DNA from 2 places in the Clostridium sp. MB05 genome. Region 1 is predicted to be linked to the other one. Evidence: a T-box and tRNA genes for the amino acid it is inferred to sense, from the RefSeq annotation. Region 1 holds a T-box; the other holds one or more tRNA genes.
The links. The T-box of region 1 lies ahead of metG (methionine--tRNA ligase). A T-box ahead of a tRNA ligase gene usually reads a tRNA of that ligase, here a tRNA-Met.
Positions count from the first base shown of each region.

Region 1 (7,862 bases):
CTTTACCATGAACAAAGTAAATTCTTGAATCTTCTCCTTGCCAATATTCCTTCCAATCTTCATTTCTTTCCTCTAAACACTTCATGCTAGCAGTTAAATATCCCATAACCGCCTCAATCCAAACGAATATTTTTTTATCATCATATCCTTCTAAAGGAACATCTACTCCCCAATTAAAATCTCTTGTTACAGCTCTATCCCTTAAACCCTCATCTAAATATCTTTTTACTATCTTTTGAGCATTTTCTCTCCAACCTTTTTGCCTAATTAAAAGTCTCCTAACATCATTTTCAAATTGCGAAAGTGAAAAGAATAAATGCTTTGTTTGTGTAACTAACTTTTCTTCACAATAAGGACACTTTTCTTCCATATATGCCTTAGGTAAAAACTCATTACAGTTTTCGCAATATTTTTGATCAATTTCCTTTTCATATATGTATCCCTTTTTATATAAATCTAATATAAACTCTTTAACCTTATTCTCATGATAGGTAGAGTGAGTTTTAGCAAATATATCAAGAGAAAATCCTAAGTCATCAAAACACTTTTTAAATTCATTATGATACTTAACTACAGCATCCATAGGGGTTATTCCCTCTTCTTTAGCTCTCATAGTTACAGGAGTTCCGTGACAGTCTGTTCCTGACAAGAACACAACATCATCTCCCATAAGCCTATGATATCTTGCAATAATATCTCCTGGGAGTAATACTGCTATTCTTCCTAAATGTAGTGGCCCATTTGCATATGGCCATGCATTTCCTATAATAATATTCATAAATATCCCCTCACTATTTTCTTATTGCTTTATTTTTGTATTCCAAGTAAATCTTCTGCTCTATCTATAATATATTTATAAGAGTCTTCTATCCCCTGATTATAAAATTCTACTGCTAATTTATCCATAAAGAAATCCAGTATCATATTTGATGCTAAATCACCTAATTCCTCATCTCTTTCTTCATAGAAATAGGTTTTTATTTCATTCTTTAAAGCTTCTCTTTTTTCTTTAGATATATCGAATGTTTTTTTCATATCAATGTCTCCTTATTATAATTATTTTTTTATAAAAATTTGAGGATAGGTTCCCCTATCCTCCTTTATCATCATTTTTAAAATAAACTTAATTAAATTATAAAGATTTATCTTACTTGACTTCCAGTTGGTAATTCTCCTGGATTTACTACCTTTAACAAACTATCATCATCTGTTGATGCTGCTAATATCATCCCTTGTGATAACTCACCTCTTAATGTTACCGGTTTTAAGTTAGCTACTAATACTACATATTTCCCTACTAAATCTTCAGGCTTGTAGTATTGTGCTATTCCTGAAACTACCTGTCTTTCTTCTCCATTTAAATCTACCTTTAATTTTAGTAACTTCTTAGCTTTTTTTATCGGTTCGCAAGCTAATACTTTTACTACTCTTAAATCTATTTTTTCAAAATCCTCTATTGTGATTTCTTCTTTTATTGGAGTAATTTCTCTTTTTTCATCTTTTTTATTTTCTGCTAACTGAGCTTCTCTTAAGGCATCTAATTCTGCTAGCTTCTTATCAACATCTATTCTTGGGAATAAAGCCTCACCTTTTTGAACCTTAGTTCCTACAACAGTACCATTAAAGCTACTTAAGGATTCAAAAGAAATATTAGTTGTATTTATTTGTTCATTTATTTTCTTGCTTGTATCTGGTAAGAATGCAGATAATAAAACTGATGCAAATCTTAAACTTTCTACCAAGTTATATAATACAGTACCTAATCTTTCCTTCTTTTCTTCATCCTTAGCTAGTATCCAAGGAGTTGTTTCATCTATATATTTATTTGCTCTTCCTATTAAATCAAATATATATTCTAGAGCTTCTGGAATTCTTAAATCATCTATAGCTTTATTAACTTTATTTGTAGTTTCTAAAGCTAAGCTTATTAATTCATCATCAATAGCTTCTTTGCTTGAGTTTTCTGGTATAGCTCCATCAAAATACTTTTCAATCATAGCTACTGTTCTTGAAAGAAGGTTTCCTAAATCATTACAAAGATCTGAGTTTATCTTCTTTATAAATATTTCATTATTAAATAATCCATCTGATCCAAATGGTATTTCTCTTAATAGGTAATATCTAACTGCATCTACTCCAAAATGTTCCACTAATGTTACTGGGTCAACAACATTGCCTTTAGATTTTGACATCTTTCCACCATCAACAAGTAACCATCCATGACCAAATACTTGCTTTGGTAATGGTAAATCTAAAGCCATTAGCATAATTGGCCAATAAATAGTATGGAATCTTAAAATATCCTTACCAATTAAATGTACATCTGCTGGCCAATATTTATCATATAAGTCTTTATTTTCACTTCCATAACCTAATGCTGTAATATAGTTTGAAAGAGCATCTATCCATACATATACAACGTGTCCTTCATCAAATGTTACAGGAACGCCCCAATTGAAGCTAGTTCTTGAAACACAAAGATCTTGAAGACCTGGTTTTAAAAAGTTATTAACCATTTCATTTTTTCTTGATTCTGGTTGTATAAACTCTGGATGAGACTCTATATATTCCATTAATTTATCAGCATAATTACTCATTTTGAAGAAGTATGCTTCTTCCTTTGACTTTTCTACTGGTCTACCGCAATCTGGGCAGTTTCCATTAACTAATTGAGTTTCTGTCCAGAAAGATTCACATGGAGTACAGTATAGGCCTTCATATGATGATTTATATATATCTCCTTTATCATATAATTTTTTGAAGATATCTTGAACAGCTTTTATATGGTAATCATCAGTTGTTCTTATAAATTTATCATAATTGATATTCATCATTTTCCATAAATCTTTTATTCCTGCTACTATTTCATCTACATGCTCTTTTGGTGTTATACCTTTTTCTTCTGCTATTCTTTGTATCTTTTGACCGTGTTCATCTGTTCCAGTTAAAAACATTACATCATATCCAGTTAATCTCTTATATCTTGCAAGAGCATCAGCTGCTACAGTAGTATAAGTATTTCCAATATGAAGCTTAGTTGATGGATAGTAAATTGGTGTAGTTATATAATATGTCTTTTTACACATATCTTTTCTCCTCCCTAACATGGTTTCTTCTTTATAATAAAAAAAATCTCTATATAGGTATATTAAGACCTATATAGAGACGTATTATACGTGTTACCACTCTATTTCATACTTATTTCGCAATAAATATCTCAATAGGTGAAATTTATTCACCTTGCAATATAACGGTTGCTACCGTATCCCTCTAACTTAATAAGCTCAAAGAATCTGCTCCAAGTCCATATTCATGAAGATTACTGTCACTAGCTTTCACCTTACCTAGTTCTCTTTTAGACTATATTTCTTCACTACTCTTCTCTTCACTGCATTTTCCATTTATTATTATGATATTCTATATTAAAAATACTGTCAATTATTTTTAACAATTCACTCTTTATCAAACTTTTTCTTTATTATATTATCTATCATCAATCTTGATAAAACAACCATAAATAAATTAAATGCTAATAAAAAAGTAAAAGCACTTTCTCCAATTATAAATAATAATACTGCATTAACTATAAATAGTAATGTTCCTACAGATCCATTTAACTTAGCCACTAACTTATTTGAATATTCCCATGCTAAGCTACTTTGTGTTGAATATTTATTTTTATATCCTATTTTCATATCTGGATATTTTGTAGATTTTGATTCGTACAATCCTCCTACAATAAACAAACCTAATGGTATTATTTCTGTTAATACTAAATAAACCCAAAAACTCATATAATCAATCCTTATTAAACATATTTGTAATATTTATATTTTATAATAGTAATAACTATATCTGCAATATATATTTATAAGTATGTAGTTACTAATTAAAATTAATTAGTAACTACATACCTATAAATATAATCCTCAAATTAAAAATATGTACTATTTCATATAGTCTTATAATTTTAAGTCATATTTATAACACTAACCTTATATAAGTTATATGCTATAATATTATAAAAAAGATTGGAGTTGATACTGTGAGAAAATTTGACTTACCTCATATTGGTTATAGAAATATTAAAACAGCTCTTTCTGTTTTAATTTGCCTAATATTTTGGCCGAATTCTCTTTTTGCTGCAATTGCAGCTGTAATCTGTGTACAAGACACAGTAGAAAACTCAGTTAAAACAGGCCTTAATAGATTAATAGGTACATTACTCGGTGGTATTCTAGGCGTTCTTTTACTTTTTACAATAAATAAATTTAATTTATCATCATTCTCTGCAATAATAGCTGCAATTGGTGTATCTTTAATTATTTATTTGTGTAATCTAGTAAAAAAGCCAGCTGCCTGTTCTATTGCTTCTATTGTTTTAATTGGTATTATTATATCACCTAATTATGATAGTCCATTAATTTACTCTTTTAGAAGAACTATAGAGACAGCTTTTGGAATAATGATTGCAATTGTTATTAATAAATACATTAACCCACCAGAATATAATAAAACTAATGAAATTAATTCATCAAAAGATGATAAAACTAATGAAATCAAATGATATTATAAATATTAAGGAGAACAACATATGAACTTTACTATCCCTAAAGTTGGACTTAGAACTATTAAAACTGCAATTTCAGTATTTTTATGTTTATTGCTATTTCCCCACGAGCCCTTTTTTGCTTGCTTAACTGCTGTTATCTGTCTTCAGAGTACTGTTTCAAACTCAGTTAAAATGGCCATAAATAGGGGTGTTGGAACAATAGTTGGAGCAGCTATAGGATTATTATTTTTAATTCTGTGTAGATATTTCAAGTTTAATATTGAATCCGACATTTTAAGCAAATTATTGATTTACTTTACTATAGCTATAGGTATAATAGCAGTTATATACTCATGTAACTTAATAAAAAAGCCAGGAGCAATTAATGTATCTTGCATAGCCTTTCTTGGTGTAACAACTATTCATGCCTTTTCTGATCCAATTTTTTATGCAGTTAATAGAACTGTAGAAACTCTTTTTGGTATTTTTATAGCTTTACTAGTTAATAAGTTTATAGTTCCACCAAAAGAATAGTATATAATTTAATAAAAAATGGACAATTAGAAATTGTCCATTTTTTATTTTCAATTATTATATTTCTCTAGTTTCATTCTTTAAGAAATCTATCTCTTCTTTATTTAAATATTGATTTAACTTTTCAAATACAGTCTTATGGTAATTATTTAGCCATACTTTTTCTTCTGATGTTAGCATTTCTACAACTACTCCATTTAAATCTATAGGGCAATATGATATAGTTTGAAATTTATAAAACTCACCGAACTCTTCTGATTTAATATCTTTAACTACTAAAAGAGTATTTTCTATCCTTATTCCATGCTTTCCTTCTTTGTACACCCCTGGTTCATTAGTTATTATCATACCAGGCTCTAATACCGTTGTGTTTCCCTCTGGCCTTATTCCTTGTGGTCCCTCATGTACATTTAGGAAATATCCAACTCCATGACCTGTTCCACACTTGTAGTCAATACCATATTCCCAAAGAGGTCTTCTTGCTAATATATCTAAGTTCATTCCTGTGGAACCCTTTAAAAATTTAGCTTTACATAAAGCTATATGTCCTTTTAATACTAATGTGAAATCTCTTTTTTCTTCTTCAGATACCTTTCCTAAAATGAAAGTTCTTGTTATATCTGTTGTTCCATCAAGGTATTGTCCGCCAGAATCTAAAAGGAACATACCCTCTTGTCTTAATTCATAATCCGTTGCTTCCGTTGCTGAATAATGCATCATTGCTGCATGCTCCTTATACCCAGCTATAGTAGCAAAGCTATCTCCTTTATAATTTTCTCCTTGTGCTCTAAGGCTAGTTAATCTTTTACTTGCAGATATTTCTGTTATTTTCTCTTTTCCTATATTGTCCTTTAGCCATTTTATAAATCTAACCATGGCAACACCATCTCTAACTTGAGAATTCTCTATATTGTTTATTTCAACTTCATTTTTTATTGCCTTTAGTCTTGTTGTTATATTAACTTCATCTATTATTTCTATATCTTTACTTAAACATGAATATATTTTAGCATTCAATTTATTAGGATCTATTATAGTTGTTTCATTTATTAATTTAACATGATTTCCTATTTCATCATAATCATATATGTTAAATCCCTGAGATATTAAACTTTCCTTTGTTATATCATCAACCTTTTGCTTATCTATATATAAATTAGCATACTTTTCATTAACAATAATGTATGAAAGTGCTACAGGATTAAACTTAACATCATTTCCTCTTATATTGCATAACCAGGCTATATCATCTAAAGATGATATTATATAATTTTTAGCCTTTTTTTCTCCCATATGGCTTCTCACTTCTTCTAACTTCTTTGAAGAAGACTTACCTGAATATACCTCATCATGTATAAATATTTTATTTTTAGGAAGTTCGCTTCTTGTTAACCAAACTTCTTTTAACAAATCATTATCCATATTTATATGGAATCCAACATTTTTTGCTATCTTTAAGAAGCTCTTATATTGATTTACCGAAAATAATCTTCCATCAAATCCTAATACTTCTCCTGATTTAATATTTTTTTCAATCCACTCTTCAATAGTTGGATATCCTATCGTCCTCATTTTCATAAGTGATATTCCACTTCCAATTAATTCTTTATCAGCCTGAATAAAGTACCTTCCATCAGTCCATAAATAAGCAGAGCTTAACCCCACTAAAAGAGTACCTGCTGAGCCAGTAAAACCTGATATAAACTCTCTTCCTTTAAAATAGTCAGATACATATTCACTCTGATGAGAATCACTACTTGGAATAATATAGTAGTCAATATTTTTTATTTTCATTACTTCCCTAAGTTTAGCTAAATTGCTCATATTAAATGCCCCCTTAATAATTTTATATTTATAATTATACCCTATATACTTTATGAGATTCCATATATTCACTTAATTCTAAATATATTATATTTTCTGAAAACTCGTTGATTTACCTAAGTTTTTTATATATAATCTAAATGATGTATAAAAAAGGGGGAGCTTACATGGGAGACTTATTAAAATTTAAAAACTTTATAATTGAAGCGAAGAAAAATACTTATGCTTCAGGTGCTAAAAAAGAAACACCTTCTAGGCCAAACTCAAAGGACTATGCCTATAAAAAATTTAATTACTATTATCTAGATAGCCATCTAGGTGATAGAGAATTTATAGGAGAGGAATTAGTTTGGGAAAACGAAAAGGTTTCCTGGGGAATGAATTATAAAGGACAAGTTCTTGTTGATGAATTACCTTCAGGATTTAATAAATTTTTAAAGAAATCTTTAAAAAATGTATCCGATGATTGTCCGTTTAGAGGACCTAAATATTTTAAAGAAGATGATTTTACATATCAATGCAATTGGGATGGTGATTTAGCTTCTTTTAATGGAGTTGAATCAATATCACATAATGGAATTGAAATATTTAAGCTCTACTTTCATGGTGGAAGTCTAAAATAAATATCATTTGTTTTAAAGTAAAAGAAGCTTTACAAATAACTAAATTTATTTGTAAAGCTTCTTTTCATACTCTTAATATTTATAAGTATATATAAATATCCATTAATAATTATAACCTAAATATATCTTATTATTATTTTGCTTCTTCTACACTCTTACCTAATATTTGGATTCCTATATATACTGCTAATATAGATATAGGTAGTACAATATACCAAGCTAATCCAAAACCCGCTGGAATATATCCAAATAAAATTGTAATTGCAGCTATAAATAGTGAATACCACATTTGAGTGTTAACATGAGCAATATGATTACAACCTGCTCCC
Region 1 is NZ_CP174370.1:506,538-514,399, reverse strand. Features, by position in the region: gene metG (methionine--tRNA ligase) at 1-778, opposite strand, end outside; gene ACH36K_RS02525 (DUF2164 family protein) at 808-1,035, opposite strand; gene metG (methionine--tRNA ligase) at 1,143-3,107, opposite strand; T-box leader at 3,159-3,398, opposite strand; gene ACH36K_RS02515 (hypothetical protein) at 3,453-3,794, opposite strand; gene ACH36K_RS02510 (FUSC family protein) at 4,046-4,567, shown strand; gene ACH36K_RS02505 (FUSC family protein) at 4,595-5,086, shown strand; gene ACH36K_RS02500 (aminopeptidase P family protein) at 5,144-6,910, opposite strand; gene ACH36K_RS02495 (DUF5680 domain-containing protein) at 7,078-7,533, shown strand; gene ACH36K_RS02490 (Na+/H+ antiporter NhaC family protein) at 7,667-7,862, opposite strand, start outside.

Region 2 (7,862 bases), 670 kb from region 1:
AAGAGAGGATACGAAATGCAAATTGGTATAAGGGCATTAGACGAGAGTTTAAACTTGCAGAAAAAAAAGCACCCCCTTATACACTGTATCTCTAATTTAGTCACAGCAAGAGATTTAGCACAAGGTATTTTATGCTATAATGGTAATCCTTTAATTTCAAATTCTATTGAAGAAGCTCAAGATATAACTTCTAAATGTGAGAGCCTATTAATAAATCTAGAGGACTTAAATAGTTCAAAAGTAGATGCTATTGAAAAATCACTTAGGGTAGCAAGAAGAAAGAGGATACCTGTAGTCTTAGATATAATGGGAATAAGTTTCTCATTTTTCAGAAGAGAAGTAGCATTAAGATTTATAAGTAGATACAATATAAATGTTGTAAAGGGAAAGTTAGAGGATTTTAACGTATTATTCCATAGTAATGATAAATTAAAAAACAAGAATTTTGATGATACTAAACTTATGGAGGATATAGAAATTAGAGTAGAATTAAGAAGTTTTTCCAGAAGATATAATACGATAGTGGTAGTTCAGTCAGAAGATTATTATTTAACAGATGGATTTAGTGAATTTCATGTAGATGGATATCCAGATAAGTTTAGTAATATATTAGGAATTCAATCAATATTATGTGGATTAATTTCTGTGGGGGTTGCAGCTGCAAGTAATAATGAACAAATATTTAGAGCCGTCTTAGTTGCTATTATGACTGTAGCAGTAAGTGAAAAAATAGTTGTACAAAAGAACTTAAAACCAGAAAATAAATTATGGTTAAAGGAATACTTATTAGATGAAATAGCAAATATAAATTCAGATAAATTAAATAGATTAGCAAAAGTTGATTATTCTTTTGTAAGATAATTTAGTGGGAAGATATAATATTACTTGCGACTTCGCAAGCTCCAAGTCGTCGTAATATTATATCTCCTTCTTTATAATGATTAAATAGAATTCATTGCTTGAGCAAATTTATGAATATTATCATTTAATATATTTGATTTGCTGGAGGATGTTTTGGCTATTTTCTTAACTATAAACTTTTCAAAGAAGTTCATTTTGTCAAAATTGAATTCTCCTCCAAAATGGATCTTTGATATTGCTATATTAATTAATTCTGGCGGGAAATTTTCAATGAGTTCATTATTTATTGCATCTCCTTCTTGCATTCCACAAATGAATAAACCAATTTGCTTTTCTTTTAATTCTTTCAAATTATTTGAACAGAATTCTGTTACTTCTTTTTGTATTCTACCCATATATATTGATCCGCCAATAATGACTTTATCGTACTTTGAAATATCAATATCTCCTGAGTTTTTTAAGTTAATTATATTTGGTTTATCCTTAAGTTCTTTAGACATAAATTCTACACATTTTTCTGTACATCCGTATTTGCTTGAATAAAGGATTAAAGTACTCATTTAATTCACCTCATTTTTTATTTAATACATTTTCTATAGACTTAAGATAAGCTTTAGATGTTACTGTTGCGCCAGATATAGCATCTATTTTAGTGCTTTGGGTTTCAATAACTTTATTAAATAATTCCTCACTTACACCTGGCTTTGAAAAAGTAACATCATCTTTAATTAAAATTTCAGTAATTTTATTATTCTTAACTGTAATATCAAGCTTATTGGTCCATCTTCCATAATCATATTCTCCAGTGTATTTGCCATCATCTAATTTAGAAATGTCTATGCCATTTAAACTAATGCTCATACCTTCATTAAGACCTCGAGATAAATAAAAAATTCCTCCTACAAAAATAAGCAAAAATAAAAGTATTAGTGACATTAATATTTTAAATAATGTCTTCAAATAGATCCTCTCCTAACTATTTATTATTGTGAGCTATTTTTAATACTATTTCCTTTGAGTAAAACTCAATTAATTTTTGCTTTTGTTCTTCTTCCATATCTTTTTCTATAGATAGCTTTATTATAAGTCCTAATGTTGATACTGCTATAATTTGAGCAGTTAATTCTAGGGTTTCTTCATCTATGGGTTTATCTTTATAAATATCCTGTAAGCATTTATATAGTGAAGATAGAGCTACTTTTTCTTTTGAGGCTCCTTTAAATAAATAGGATGTGTATTTTAAAGCTTCTTTTGACGTATTTAACTGAGCAGCCATAAATTCTTCAGGCATACTTAGGGCTATGTTTATATAATTTTTAGTCATTTCTATTAATTTTTCTTCAGCAGAATTAGATTTTGTTTCGGCTGAAGATATAGCAGATACTATTTTTTTATATCCTTTTAGCATTAAATTATTTATTATTTCTTCTTTATCGTTAAAGTAGTGATAAATTATAGCAGGTGAGTATTCAATTTTCTTAGCTATTTTTCTAATAGATAATTTTTCAAAGCCTTCTAAAGCTATAATTTCATTTGCTGCTGAAAGAATAAGCTCTCTCATTTCTTCTATTTCACGATCTCTTCTTTTTTCTATAGTCATAATTAACTCCTAATTTATTAAACGTCGTTTAATTATTGAACAGTGTTTAATGATATAGTATCATTGTATTTTTTTTATGTCAATATATAGAAAAGAAATTAAAAAAAGATAGTGTAAAACTATTTCTAGTTATACACTATCTTTAAATATTGGTTGCGGGAGCAGGACTTGAACCTACGACCTTCGGGTTATGAGCCCGACGAGCTGCCAACTGCTCCATCCCGCGATATCAATGTACTAACCTCAGTCAGTATGTTAAGTATAGTACTATTATTAACAAAAGTAAAGGAAAATATTAAAATATTTTAAAAAAAATTTAAAAATATTAAAAAAACCATTACAAAACGTTTACGAATGATTTATTATTTAGTTAAGCGATTCACTAAACCGCTTCAGTAAATAATAAATCATTTAGGAGAGAGATTTATGAATAAGATATGTGTACTTGGAAGCATGAATATGGATTTAGTTTTAAAGGTTAAGGATATACCTCAAGTAGGTGAAACTATTTTATCAAAATCTTTTGAAAAGATATCAGGAGGAAAAGGAGCTAATCAAGCTGTAGCAGCAAGAAGAAGTGGTTCAGAAGTATTCATGATATCTAAAATAGGTAAAGATGATAATGGACTAATATTAAAAAACAAACTCAAAGAAGATAATATAAATGTAAATTTCATATATGAAGATGACAAAGAAGCAACAGGAATGGCAATTATCATGGTTAACGAAAATGGGAACAATTCAATAGTTGTTGCACCAGGATCAAATATGACAATGAATGAAGGGGAAATTGATAAATCTATAAGAGCTTTAGAAGAAAGTGATATACTTATATCTCAATTTGAAACTCCAGAAGAAATTACATTAAAGGCATTTAAGAAATTTAAAGAATTTGGAAAAGTAACAATATTGAATCCAGCACCAGCAAAAACGATGGATGATGAACTTTTAAAAGTAACAGATATTATAGTTCCAAATGAAACAGAAGCAGAAGTCTTAACTGGTGGTAAATTTGAAAATTTAGAAGATGCAAAGAAAGCAGCGAAAATTTTCCTAGATAAAGGAGTAAAATTTGTAATTATTACTTTAGGGGCAAGAGGTGCAGCAGTAATAGGAAAAGATTTCTGTGAAGTAGTACCAGCATTTAAGGTTAATGCAATAGATACAACAGCAGCAGGAGATAGCTTTATAGGAGGTTTAAGTTCTAAGTTAGATACAAAAAATCTAAATAAGGAAAACCTTATAAAAGCAGTAACATTTGGTAATAAAGTCTCATCAATAGCAGTTCAAAGAAAAGGAGCACAACCTTCAATACCATATTTAAAAGAGGTAGAAGAGGTCTATGGAGAGGAGTAAGCTAATGAGAAGAACACCACTATTAAATAGAATATTATAGTAATTATGCATAGATAAATGAAAAGATACTTTCATTAAAGAAGGTATTCTTTTTATAAATATAAAATATATTTAAAATTTTAAAGAATATAATTTCAAAATTATAAATATTATGATAAATTATAAGTATAGGAATTATTTAGGGGGACTGTAGTAATGGATGTTATAATATATAAGCTAGTTTTAAATTACTTAAATGAAAAAGTAACAAATGAATTAAAGGATGAATTAAAGGATGAATTTATTAATGCAGCTTTACATTTTAATATAAATAATGATATATACCAAAAGTACTCACCAGTACAAATTGAATGTATGATAAATAAAATATCATCAGAAGAAATAATAGACTATGTTGAATTATGCTCAGTATATGGCTATATATTATATAGATCTATAGAACAGAATAAACTTAAAAATGAGGAAAGAATAGAAGTTCTTCAGATAGTTTTAAAAATAAGTAATACTATAACTGGCTATTTAAGAAATTTAATAAGTGAAGATGAATTATTTGAAAAGTTATTAAATATAACAAAGAAACTTAATTTAACAAAGGAACAAAACAAGAAGATAATTGAAATATTAAATCAATAAGCATAATTATGTAAACGTTAATTATAATTTTAAATAAGTAAGGTTTCTATTAATATAGGAATCTTACTTATTTATTGCTAGAGGAAAGTATAAAAGTTTAGAGTTTTGAAAACGTAATCATATAATTTTTTATATGAAATGTTTTAATAATTAAAAAATATGGTAGAATTTTAAAGAGAAAGGAGTAGATAACGTTATGAATAAAGCAATAGAAGTGTTAGAAAAGTATTTTGGATATAACTCCTTTAGAGAAGGTCAAAGCGAAATAATATCTAATATTTTAAGGGGAAGAGATAGCTTTTGTATAATGCCTACTGGTGGTGGAAAGTCAATTTGTTACCAAATACCAGCTTTAATTCTTAATGGAATTACTTTAGTTATATCTCCTTTAATATCTTTAATGAAAGACCAAGTAGACTCTATAAATGATATAGGAATAAAAGCAGAGTATATAAATAGTACTCAAAGCTTAGATGAAATAAATGAAATTTTAAAAAGATGTTATGATGGCGAAGTTAAGCTTTTATATATAGCTCCAGAAAGATTAGAAAGTGAATATTTTAATAAAATGCTTAGAAAGCTTTGGATAAGTCAAATTGCCATAGATGAAGCCCATTGTGTTTCTATGTGGGGACATGATTTTAGAAAGAGCTATAGGTTTATATCTCCTTTTATAAAAAGCTTAAATGTTAGACCTGTAGTTACTGCTTTTACTGCTACAGCAACTACAGAAGTAAGAAAAGATATTTTGAATCTTTTAGAGCTTATTAGCCCATATACATATTTAGGTAGTTTTGATAGAGAAAATCTAGCTATATCAGTACATAAGGAAGAAGATAAAGCAGAATTTGTAAAAGACTATATTAAAGATAATGAAGAAGCTTCAGGAATAATTTACTGTGCAACTAGAAAAGAAGTTGATGCTTTATATTACTATTTAAAAGAAAGAGGCTTATCTGTAGCTAAATATCATGGTGGTTTAAAGGATGATGAAAAAAACTATTATCAAGATGAGTTTTTAAAAGATAATTTTAATGTAATGATTGCAACTAATGCTTTTGGCATGGGAATAGATAAATCTAATGTAAGGTATATAATACATTTTACTCTATGCAAAAATTTAGAAAGTTACTATCAGGAAATTGGTAGAGGGGGAAGAGATGGTGAAAAAACGGAATGCCGTCTTTTATATAATAGAGAAGATATAAGAACATTAGAATATTTAATATATACTACGGTAGGAAATCAGAGAAAAGAAGTTGAAATTAGAAAGCTTCAAAATATGGTAGATTTTTGTGAATATGATAATTGCTATAGGAGTTTTATATTAAATTATTTTGGAGATAAAAATGTAAAACCTTATTGTAATAATTGTAGTAATTGCTTAACTAATGAAGAGCTTAGAGATTTTACTATAGAAGCACAAATGATTTTATCATGTGTATATAGAACAAGAGAGCAGTATGGAATTTCAGTATTAGTTGATATTTTAAGAGGCTTTAAAGGACCTAAGATAATTCAAAATCAGCTAGATAAACTATCAACTTATGGAATAATGAAGGATTATAGTAGTAAATTTATTAGAGATTTAATTAAAACATTAATAGACTTAGAATATGTTAACTTAAAAGATGGTACATATTCAATGCTGAAATTAAATCCTAGATCAATAAAAGTATTAAAGTCTCAAGAAAAAGTAATTTGTAAGTTAAGTGAAGATATAGAAGAAAAAATATTAAATAAAGATTTATTTAATAAATTAAGGTTATGGAGAAAAGAGAAAGCAAACATATTAGGAATAAAGCCATATATAATATTTTCAGATTCAACTCTTATAGAACTAGCTAACAAAATCCCAAAGGATAAAGAAGAATTACTTAATATAAGAGGTTTGGGAGAAAAGAAATTTGAAAGGTACGGAGATGAAGTTCTTAATATAATAAATGTTAACTAATATTAATGAGTATGTATCAAATTGAATGTTAAATTCAATCTGATACATCCATAGTGTATATTTATTATAAAATGCTAAGAATGAGTTTTGTAGCATTTACCGTAATTATAAGTATTATTTTAAAATTATTAATTTTAATCACATAAATAGGAAACGTATGAATAAAAATATAGAAGAATATAGAAAAATATAGAAAAATATAAAATAAAATGTAGAAAAATACATATGTATATTGTATAATACCCATTGTAATTAGTTAAATTAAAAAACTTAATCAAGTAAAAAATTAAGATAAAAGGACTTGAAAATATGTATACTGGTTTTTTAGATGTTATAAATACTATTATTCAAAGTGTTATGTTTGCTATTGCAGCAAATTATTGTGTTGATAAAGCTTATAAAAAAAGTAAAATACCAATACTCATATTAATAACATTAATTTCGATAGCAGTGGTATTAATCACTTCTGTAATGGGGAACTCTAGTTTATCAATAATAATAACTCATATAACAGTATTACTTTTAGTAACTATTCCTTATAATTACGATAAATTAGGCTCAATTATTGGATTTAGTATAATATATTCTGTTATTGGTATAAATGCAATTATATGTTTTATTGTATTTATATTAGTTATTAATAATACAAGCATTGATAGCACATGTGCTAACTTAGTAATTATGTACTTACCTCAATTTATCGCATCATATTTTTTATTAAAAAACATGAATTTTGTTTATAAGGTATCTTTAAGTATTAAATCAAGAATTTCATCAATACTTACTTTAATAATAATGACACTATCATTAGACTTTATAATGTCATTTTTGTTTATTTACAATGAAAAGGACAAGCCTCTTTTTAAAGAAATAATATTTATATTGTTAGGTGTATTTGTTATTTTCATTACTTTCTACTTTGCAAAGGTAAATGAAAGATCAAATGAAATACATAATCTAAATAAAGAGTTAGAAAAAAAGATTAATGAACTAAAAAAAATAAAGCACGATCATGGTTCACAGATTTCATATTTATATGGAGCACATCTTATGGGGAATTATGAAAAGCTTGGAGAGTTATTAAAAGGAATAATAGATGGTAATAATATTTCAACAAATGTTAAAGTTTTAAGTAGTGAATATTCCATTATATCTCAAATAGTTAATTCTATTGATTTAAAAGATGTAGATGTTTTAATAGACGAAAAAGCAGAATTAGAACATACAAATGTAAGTGAAATGGAGCTACAAAGAGTTATTTCTAACATAGTAAAAAACTCTGTTGAGGCATTAAATGGAAAAGGATTATTAATGATTAAAAGTTATTATAGTTATAATAATGTTGTAATAAGTGTACAGAATAATGGACCAGAAATTGATAAAAATATTATCAATAGAATATTTAAACAAGGATTTTCTACTAAAGAAAATAAAAATGGGGATAATGGTTTTGGTTTG
Region 2 is NZ_CP174370.1:1,177,458-1,185,319, forward strand. Features, by position in the region: gene ACH36K_RS05595 (hydroxyethylthiazole kinase) at 16-861, shown strand; gene ACH36K_RS05600 (flavodoxin domain-containing protein) at 942-1,421, opposite strand; gene ACH36K_RS05605 (FMN-binding protein) at 1,432-1,821, opposite strand; gene ACH36K_RS05610 (TetR/AcrR family transcriptional regulator) at 1,838-2,461, opposite strand; tRNA gene ACH36K_RS05615 (tRNA-Met) at 2,612-2,687, opposite strand; gene rbsK (ribokinase) at 2,888-3,817, shown strand; gene ACH36K_RS05625 (hypothetical protein) at 4,013-4,450, shown strand; gene recQ (DNA helicase RecQ) at 4,647-6,404, shown strand; gene ACH36K_RS05635 (sensor histidine kinase) at 6,714-7,862, shown strand, end outside.
Region 2: it has a tRNA-Met gene. The T-box ahead of metG (methionine--tRNA ligase) is inferred to sense a tRNA for this amino acid. The anticodon was not compared.